Regions from separate parts of the Limnohabitans sp. 2KL-3 genome, predicted to be linked through region 3. Evidence: predicted binding sites of a transcription regulator. Region 3 holds the regulator's gene; each other region holds the start of a gene.
What was found. The regulator FNR, encoded in region 3, switches genes on or off when oxygen is low (the NO sensors DNR and NnrR bind a similar motif). The targets are predictions, from matches to a motif close to TTGATNNNNATCAA.
Positions count from the first base shown of each region.

Region 1: a site for FNR is predicted at 2,088-2,101, ahead of AMM41_RS01015 (TraR/DksA family transcriptional regulator). Genes of this name have one in related genera too.
Region 2: a site for FNR is predicted at 1,555-1,568, ahead of AMM41_RS17930 (fatty acid desaturase). Genes of this name have one in related genera too.

Region 1 covers NZ_CXON01000001.1:223,724-226,999, forward strand. The annotation lists gene AMM41_RS01005 (MmgE/PrpD family protein) at 1-1,175, opposite strand, end outside; gene AMM41_RS01010 (glutathione S-transferase) at 1,356-2,006, shown strand; gene AMM41_RS01015 (TraR/DksA family transcriptional regulator) at 2,136-2,519, shown strand; gene AMM41_RS01020 (hypothetical protein) at 2,541-2,912, shown strand; gene AMM41_RS01025 (MarC family protein) at 3,157-3,276, shown strand, end outside.
Region 2 covers NZ_CXON01000019.1:53,726-57,001, forward strand. The annotation lists gene pyk (pyruvate kinase) at 1-1,373, opposite strand, end outside; gene AMM41_RS17930 (fatty acid desaturase) at 1,626-2,741, shown strand; gene AMM41_RS17935 (phosphoglycerate kinase) at 2,899-3,276, opposite strand, start outside.
Region 3 covers NZ_CXON01000014.1:25,049-28,324, reverse strand. The annotation lists gene ccoG (cytochrome c oxidase accessory protein CcoG) at 1-842, shown strand, start outside; gene AMM41_RS15465 (nitrogen fixation protein FixH) at 870-1,211, shown strand; gene AMM41_RS15460 (hypothetical protein) at 1,230-1,466, shown strand; gene fnr (fumarate/nitrate reduction transcriptional regulator Fnr) at 1,482-2,204, opposite strand; gene hemN (oxygen-independent coproporphyrinogen III oxidase) at 2,411-3,276, shown strand, end outside.

The DNA of each region.
Region 1 (3,276 bases), on a different contig from region 3:
TCGGTGGTCTCGATCGTCACGTCCACCGAGGCTTCGTGGATCTGGCGGTCCACGATCAGCTCGACACGGTCACGCAAGGCGATGACTTCGGGCGAGCGGACCACCTCGTCCGCGTACTCATGCTCTCCTGCCTGGCCCTTCATGATGGCCACGGCGCAAGAATGGAACACGCTGAACTTGCTCTCCAAACCGGTTTGTGGGGTTTTCTTGCCGGTCAGCTCTTGCACCAAAGGGTGTGCCCGAACGGTGATGCGGGCAATTTGATCTGCCGTCAAAGCATGACCGTTGCGCAGTTGCACACAGGCGTCAATGGCCGGGTGAATGACGATGCCACAGGCAAAGGGTTTGTAGGTGTTCAGGGCGATTTCCCAGGTCTGGCCCAGGTTTTCAGTGATTTCAGCCCAATCGGTTTTGTCGGAAAACACCTGCATCAAGCCACGCGGTGCTTCGAGCGCCCGGCGTGAGGAGGTGAAACCATGGCGTGCCAGCAATGCCGACATCAAGCCGGCCTTGGCGGCCGCCCCCGGATGAAAAGGTTTGGTCATGGTGCCAAACTGTTCACGCAGGCCCACGGGTTGCGAGGCGGCAATGCCCAAGGCCATTTGGGTTTGAACCGCGTCCAACCCCAACAGACGTGCACAAGCGGCTGCGCTGCCCAACATGCCGGTCGAGCCCGTGATGTGCCAACCCCGGTCGTAATGGTGGGGGTACACGGCATTGCCCACGCGACACGACACTTCCACCCCCAGCACCAGCGCGTCAATCACCTGACGCCCGGACGCACCCAAATGCTCGCCCAGCGCCAAAGCTGCCGAGGCCACTGGACCTGCCGGGTGAATGATGGTCTTGAGGTGGGTGTCGTCAAAGTCGAAGGTGTGCGAACTGATGCCATTGAGCATCGCCGCATTGGCCATGTCCACCCGCTCTTTGCGGCCCAAAACGGCGGCTTGGGGGGCGGGTTCGAGTGCTTGCACAGCGGCCAACGCCGCCGTCACCGTTTCGTGCGTGCTGGGTCCAACGGCGCAACCGGCCCAGTTGGCAAAGGTGCGGTGGGCTTGTTGCTCCACCTCGTGCGTCCAGCCCTTGGAGGGGTGGTTGGCTACAAAATGGGCCAACAGTGCCGTGACGGCGGGCGCGTTGGCATCGGCTTGGACAGTGGTATTGCGTGCGGTCATGGCTTGGATGAAAGTTGGGGTCAAAACAAGCGCCCGATCTTAAGAGATGGCGGGCATCCAGCAGTCACACACAAGTCAGCCCCTGTCCCCCTGAACGGTCAAGGGTCAAGTGGGTGACCTTCCCAGGACTTGGGCTCGGTTAGCCTTGTGTTTGAATTTTCAACCCCCACAGGAGCCCCCATGCTGACACTCTGCGGCTTTTCAGCCAGCAACTACTACAACAAAGTCAAAATCGCCTTGCTTGAAAAAGGCGTGCCTTTTCAGGAAGAACTGGCCTGGGTGGGCCAAACCGATGAACAAGCCAGCCCCTTGGGCAAAGTGCCTTACCTGAGAACCGAACACGGCAACTTGTGTGAATCTGCCGTGATCATGGAGTACATCGAGCACAAATTCCCACAAAACCCTTTGCTGCCTGCAGACCCATTTGCCGCAGCCAAGGTGCGCGAATTGGTGACTTTTTTGGAGCTGCACCTCGAACTGGTCGCTCGAAACCTGTACCCACAAGCTTTTTTTGGCGGCCAGATCAGCGACAGCACTAAGGAAAAAACCGGCATCCAACTCGAAAAAAACGTGGCCGCCTTTGCCAAGTTGGCCCAATTCAAGCCTTACATGCTGGGCGACAGCCTGAGCTTGGCCGACTGCGCTGCTGCGGTGCATTTGCCCTTGGTCTCGGCTGCCACCAAAATCGTCTATGGCCGTGATTTTCTGGCCGACCTGCCGGTGCGCGACTACCTCAAGCACATGAACGAACGCCCCACCTTGCAACAAGTCAACGCCGACCGCAAAGCCAACACCGAACTGCTGCTGGCACGCGCCAAAGCCAAGGCCTGAACCCCGAGCAGGGGCGCGAAGCCCCTCGAAACTGATCCAGGTCAAGCGCAGTCACGACGCTGCACAGCGTTCTCGTCGGCATTGACCTGCATCAACCTGTCCCCCTCTGGCTCGGCTCATGATGCAGACATGAGCACCACCTCTTTCAACACTCCCTCTCGCCTCCACGAAGCCGACAAAGCCCACCTGATCGAGGCCCGTCAACAACTGCTGCAACGCATGGCCCATGAGCGCGGTGGGCTGCGCTCCAGAGCCGAAGTGGCCGCCGATCACTTTGACAATGGTTTTGAATCCCGCGCTCAGATTCAAACCGAACGCCAGACCGAATTCGCCCTGAACGAGCACGAAACCGCCGAATTGGGCGACATCGAAGCGGCACTCGAGCGTGTGCAAGCGGGCACTTATGGCATTTGCACCGATTGCGGCATCACCATCCCAGCCGAACGGCTGAACGCTTACCCCGTCGCCAAGCGCTGCATCGACTGCCAGTCTTTGGCAGAACACCACCGTTGATTTGTTGGCATAAGGAGCCCCATGAGTACTTTTCACGCCGTCGTCTGGATCGACCACACCGAAGCCCATGTGGTCATGTTTGACCGTGAGCACGTCCAAGCCCAGCGCATCCAATCACGCAGCCACCACAAGCACCAAGGCCCATCAGACAATGCACCCGCCTTTTTTGCCGAAGTGGCCCAAGCCCTGATCGGCACGCACGAAGTCCTGTTGACCGGGCCTGGGCAGACTCGGTTGGCGTTTCGCACTTGGTGCAACGAACACCACAAAGCCACAGCCAACACCATCGTGGACAGCATTGCAAGCGATCACCCCTCGGATGCACAACTGGCCGCGATGGCCAAACAGTACTTTGTCAAATTTGACAACATGAACACGCCCCCTCGCGGCTGACGCTGACAAGCCCCGGTGGGTCCGAGTTGCCCGTCTTTTTCGGCTTCTTGCATCGCCTGATGCGCCCACCGGGGGCTGCTATGCTTTGGTGCATGCGCAGCTTTTTTCATTTTGCTTTTCAGATCCCCCAGCTTGACGAGGCACCTCGCTTTGATGGGTGCACCTTCAGCGGCCAGCAGGGCCGCTCTGACGACACTGGATTGGACCTGGCCTTGCTGAGCACGTTTGACGCGTGCTGATGGCCATGGAACACACCTTTGCTTCGGCCACCATCTTGCTGCTGCTGATCACCGACCCACTGGGCAACATCCCGATTTTTGTCAACAGCTTGCGTGCCGTGCCCCCGAAGCGACGGGCACGGGTG
Region 2 (3,276 bases), on a different contig from region 3:
CAAGTGATGGCATACACATCGCCCGTGCTGACAATGCCGCGATCTTTCAGATGCGCCTCGGCCTCGGCCAAAGCGGTGTCACGGTCTGCGCTGGTGTCCATCAGCAAAGGCCGCACGTTGCGGTACAGCGCCATCTTGCGCTGCGAGGTCAACTTGGTGGTCAGTGCATAAATGGGAACATGCACCCGGTGACGGCTCATCCACAAGGCCGTGGAGCCCGATTCGGTCATGGCCACAATGGCTTTGGCCCCCAAGTGGTGGGCCGTGAACAAGGCGCCCATGGCGATCGACTGGTCAATGCGGCTGAACGACTGGCCTTTGAAGTCGGCATCGAGGGCCGGGTCCTCGGCGCTTTCAGCGGCAGCGCAAATCTTGGCCATTTCTTCCACCGTCTCCAGCGGGTATTTTCCCGCAGCGGTTTCAGCGCTCAGCATCACGGCATCGGTGCCGTCGAGCACGGCATTGGCCACGTCCGAGACTTCGGCGCGGGTGGGCACCGGGTTGGTGATCATGCTCTCCATCATCTGGGTGGCGGTGATGACGACCTTGTCATGAACTTTGGCCAACTTGATCATGCGTTTTTGCAAGGCAGGCACAGCGGCGTTGCCCACTTCTACGGCCAAGTCGCCACGGGCGACCATGATGCCGTCGCTGGCTTTGAGAATGGCTTCCAGGTGGGGAATGGCTTCGGCGCGTTCGATCTTGGCAATCAAACCCGGCTTGTGGCCGTATTCGGCACCGGCCACATTGCACAGCTGGCGTGCCATTTCCATGTCGGTGGCGTTTTTGGGAAAGCTCACCGCCACATAGTCGGCACGCAAACTCATGGCGGTTTTGATGTCGTCCATGTCCTTGGCGGTCAGGGCCGGTGCCGTCAAGCCACCGCCTTGCTTGTTGATGCCTTTGTTGTTGGACAACTCGCCGCCCAACTTGACGGTGGTGTGCACTTGCTCACCCTTGACGGCATTGACGGTGAGCACGATCAGCCCATCATTGAGCAACAGCACATCGCCGGCCTTGACGTCGCGGGGCAGCTCTTTGTAATCGAGTCCCACGCCCTGGATGTCGCCAAGCTCGGTGCGCGAGGCGTCCAACACAAAAGGCTCGCCCGGCTCCAGCATGACTTTGCCCTCGGCAAACTTGCCGACACGAATTTTGGGGCCCTGCAAATCGGCCATGATGGCCACTTCTCGGCCAGCGCGTTGCGAGGCCTCACGCACGAGGCGGGCACGGTCCACATGGTCTTGCGCCTTGCCGTGGCTGAAATTGAGCCGGACCACGTTCACGCCAGCGCGGATCATGGCCTCAAGCAGTGCGGGATCGCTGGATGCAGGGCCTAAGGTGGCAACAATCTTGGTGGCGCGACGAGGCATTGAAAATCTCCGTGTTATTCAGTTTCAATTCTCACACGGAATCGGTTACAAATCGGGTTCTTTCGGTGCAACTCAAGGGGCCGGGAGTGCCAGCCTGCAGCGCAGCCTATGGGCTTTTGAAAGCATGTTGACATGTTGATCCTGCAAGATAGCGCCTGTTCCCCTTGGCAAACCCCCTGAATTGATTTTTGTCAGCCCAAAGAAATGCCGGGCCGACTAAACTCCTATATGAGCGATTTACACACAAGCGTCATGACAGCCTTACACACCCCTCACGCCGAACAGCCCATTGCCTTGGACCAACCCCTGCCACACCGCAAAACTTTGCGCGAGTGGCTGATTCCCTTGTCAGGACGCAGCACCGTGCGTGCCTTTGTTCTGCTGTTGCTGGATTACGCTTTGTTTTTCGCCTTGATCACCGGCACCATCGCGCTGGATTCTGTCTGGCTCAAAGTGCTGTGTGCACTGGCAGCCGGTTTTGTGATCGGTCGTCTGTTCATCATTGGCCATGACGCTTGCCATCAGAGCCTGACGCCCCGGCGCGAACTCAACAAAGTGTTGGGCCGCATCGCCTTTTTGCCATCACTGACCCCCTACAGCCTGTGGGACACCGGTCACAACGTGGTGCACCACGGCTACACCAACCTCAAGGGCGTCGACTTTGTTTGGACCCCGCTGACCGCTGCCGAGTTTGAAGCCCTGAGCCCCATGCAAAAGCTGCTCGAGCGTGCTTACCGCAGCGGCTGGGCACCGGGCTTGTATTACATGATCGAAATCTGGTGGAAACGCGAGTTCTTCCCCAACAAAACCCACATGCCCACACGCCGTCCGATTTTCTTCAAGGACAGCCTCTTGGTCAGCCTGTTTGGTGCCACCTGGATCGGCACCATCGCTGCCGCTGCCGTGCTCACCAACCAATCGGTTGGGCTGTCCTTGCTGCTGGGTTTTGTGGTGCCCTTCTTCTTTTGGAACACCATGATCGGCTTTGTGGTCTATGTGCACCACACCCACGTCAAAGTGTCTTGGCATGACAACAAAGCCGCTTGGACCAAAGCGGCACCCTTTGTGTCGACCACGGTGCACCTGACCTTCCCCTTCAACATCGGCGCGATGATGCACCACATCATGGAGCACACGGCCCACCATGTGGACATGAGCATCCCGCTGTATCGCCTGAAGCAAGCGCAAACCAAGCTGGAAGAAATGCTGCCCGGGCGCATCATCGTGCAAGCCTTCTCCTGGAAGTGGTATTTCGAGACCGCCAAAAACTGCAAGATGTACGACTTCTCACGCGAATGCTGGACCGACTTCAAGGGCAATATGACCAGCCCGGTGCGGGGCAACTTGCCGCCTGCGGCTCAGGCCTGATCGGGCCTGCGTCACCTGTTGAGGGCGCAGCCCCCCCCACAGGGATTTCTTGTCGACGGCGTGATTGAAACTGTGGGAGCCCCGCCCTCGGGGCGATGGCAAGTGGACTGCGAAGGCCCATCGCGGCGAGGGCGCCGCTCCCACATCAGCTCTTGACTCAACTGGCCGCGCGTTGGGCCAATATCTCAAACGCAGGCAAGGTCTTGCCTTCCAGGATTTCAAGGAACGCGCCGCCACCCGTGGAGATGTAGCCCACTTGCTTTTCGATGCCGTATTTGGCAATCGCGGCCAAGGTGTCGCCACCGCCCGCGATGCTGAAAGCGCTGGACTCGGCAATCGCTTGGGCAATGACTTTGGTGCCGTTTTCAAAGGCCGCAAACTCAAACACGCCCACCGGGCCGTTCCACACAATGGTGCCGGCTTGCTTGAGCTGAGCGGCCAGCTTGGCAGCCGTCTCGGGGCCGATGTCCAAAATCATGTCGTCGTCGGCCACCTCGGTGGCTTTCTTCACCGTGGCCACGGCGTCGGCCGCAAA
Region 3 (3,276 bases):
TGTTTTACAGCTTTGCCACCTATGGCAATGCGGGCTTCATGCGCGAGCAGGTGTGCAAATACATGTGCCCCTATGCCCGCTTTCAAAGCGCCATGTTTGACAAAGACACGCTGATCGTCACTTACGACGAAGCGCGTGGTGAACCCCGTGGCCCCCGCTCCAAAAAGGCCGACCCCAAAGCCCTGGGCTTGGGCTCTTGCGTGGACTGCACGCTGTGTGTGCAAGTTTGCCCCACCGGCATCGACATCCGCAAAGGCTTGCAATACGAGTGCATTGGTTGTGGTGCTTGCGTGGACGTGTGTGACACCGTGATGGACAAGGTCGGCTACCAGCGAGGCTTGATCAAGTTCTCGACACAAAACGCCATGGACAAAGGCTGGAGTTGGGCGCAAACCGTGCGTCGCATTTTCCGGCCTCGTGTGCTGATTTATACCGCTGTGTTGTGGGCGATCATCATGGGTGTGGGTGTGTCGTTGTGGCTGCGCGAGCCGTTTAAGGTGGACATTGTGCGTGACCGCGCCACCATGGCGAGGATTGTGGCGGGCGGCAAGATCGAGAATGTGTACCGGTTGCAGATCATGAATGCGGCTGAAGAGGCGCTGATTTTCCGCTTGAAAGTTGATGGCTTACCGGGTCTGGCGTTGGCCAGTGAGCCGGAAGTTCAAGTCAATGCCACCGAATCGCGCTGGGTCTCTGTGCAGTTGCAAGTGCCCTATGATGCGGCTGCTTCTGGCTCTCACCCGATTCAGTTTCACATTGAGGCGCGAAAGTCTTCCGGTGCTCCTGTTGATGCCTCGGTGGGACATTTGAGTGAAAAAACTGTTTTTCTGATTCCCCGCTGAGCGGCTTGTCCATTGAGAAAGAACCCCATGAGCAGCACTTTGAATTCGCAACCGACTGGTCAGCCCTGGTGGCGTTTTGGCATGGTTTGGATGGTGCTTGGCGGGCCAGCAGTGGTGGTGGTGGCGGGCTTGACGACCTTCTACATTGCCGCGAGCAACCCCGATCCGGTACTGACCGTGACACCACGCACCGCCACTCAAGAACGCCAAGGCATCACCCTTGCACCGGCCATGCAAGGCCGCAATCATGCGGCTACGGGTGAGTTGCCCAAGTCCAAGGATGCTTTGGGCAGTGCCGCCGCGGTTGATGGGCATACGGGCGTCCCAGCGTCGGCATCTGCCCCGGCTCCAGCACCCTCTAAACCCTGAGTGGGAAGGATAAACACCATGCGCTCACAACGTTGGATGTGGATCACTTGGCCATCCTTTTTGGTGGCAGGTTTGCTGGAGGTTTTGGTGTTTGCTTTTGTTGACCCCTTGGATCTGCACTGGTTTGGTCGGGATCTTGACCTCACACGTCAGGCCATTTACTCCTTGGCATTTTTTGCTTTTTGGGGTTTGGCCATGCTGTCCAGCGGACTGAGCTTGTTCTTGGGTTTGTCATCCACTGAAGTCAACCGCTGATCAGCCGTCTCAGTCTCAGTGGCAGGCTGAGGTGTTGTTGACCAGTTTTTGCAAGCCTTGCGTGCTCAAAATGCGGACGTGGCGTTGTTTGACTTCAACCATGCCTTCTTCGACAAATTTTGAAAAAGTGCGACTCACCGTTTCAAGTTTGAGGCCCAGATAGCTGCCGATCTCTTCGCGGGTCATGCGCAGGACCAACTCAGATTGCGAGAAACCTCGGGCATGAAGGCGTTGAACGAGGTTCAATAAAAAGGCGGCCAAGCGTTCCTCGGCCCGCATGCTGCCCAACAGCAGCATCACGCCGTGTTCGCGCACAATTTCACGGCTCATGATTTTGTGCACATGGTGCTGAAGCGCCGTCACTTCGCGGGAAATTTCTTCAATCCGGTCAAAAGGCATCACACACACTTCGGCGTCTTCTAACGCCACCGCGTCACAGCTGTGTTGGTCGTTCACAATGCCGTCCAGACCAATGATCTCGCCCGCCATCTGAAAGCCCGTGACTTGGTCGCGCCCGTCTTCTGTGGCCAAGCAGGTTTTGAAAAAACCCGTTCGAATGGCGTAAAGCGAGGTGAATTTTTCGCCGTTGGTGAACAAGGTGTCGCCCCGCTTGACTTTGCGCCGCACAGCCACCAGGTCGTCAAGCCGGTTCAAGTCATGGTCGCTCAGTCCCATGGGCATGCACAGTTCACGCAAATTGCAGTTGGAGCAAGCGACTTTGATGGTTTCGGGATTCATGGTTTATCTCGGGTAGTGCTTTGGATTTGCCTTGGATCAAGGTTTGAGCTTAAACCGAAAAATCTTTCAAAATCGCATGAGTACCTGCTCTGTGCGGGAAATCCTCTAAAACAAGTACACCCTTTGACGTGCGTCAAAACTCATGTATTTCCAAAAGGGCACAGTCACATGGATCTTTTGAAAACGTTTGAGTGAAGGGCCAAGCCATGTCTGTCATCACCCCCGAATTGTTGGTCCGTTTTGACGTGCCTGGGCCCCGATACACCTCCTACCCAACGGCGGACCGTTTTGTGGACGCCTTTGGCGAAGCCGACTACATCCAAGCCTTGGCCCACCGTCAAATGGGTGCGGTGGGCAAGCAGCCGCCCTTGTCGTTGTACCTGCACATACCGTTTTGTGAATCCCTTTGTTATTACTGTGCGTGCAACAAAATCATCACCAAACACAAAGAGCAAGCAGCGACTTATCTGCATTACCTGAACAAAGAGCTGGCGCTGCACACCCGCCATCTGGGTCGCGGCCAAGCGGTCAGTCAACTGCATTTGGGGGGCGGAACGCCCACATTCTTGAGTGATGCCCAGTTGCACCAACTGATGGCCATGCTGCGTGAACACTTTGCCTTTGTCCCCGGCGGTGAATATTCGGTCGAGGTGGACCCGCGCACCGTGGACGAAAGCCGTTTGGCAGTTTTGGCCGAGCTGGGTTTCAATCGCTTGAGTTTGGGTGTCCAGGACTTCGATCCGGATGTGCAAAAAGCGGTGCACCGCATCCAGCCCGCCGAACAAGTCTTCCAACTGGTTGCAGCGGCCCGTCGTTTGGGATTTGAGTCGGTGAATGTGGACCTGATTTACGGTTTGCCATTGCAAACGCCCGAATCGTTTGAGCGCACTTTGGCACAGGTCAATCAGCTGCGCCCAGACCGCATCGCCCTGTATGCCTACGCCCATTTGCCCGAGCGTTTCAAGCCGCAGCGGCGAATCCACGCACACGAATTGCCATCGGCTGCTGGCAAGGTGGCAATGCTCTCTCGCTCACTCGATGCCTTGACCGATGCGGGCTATGTCTATATTGG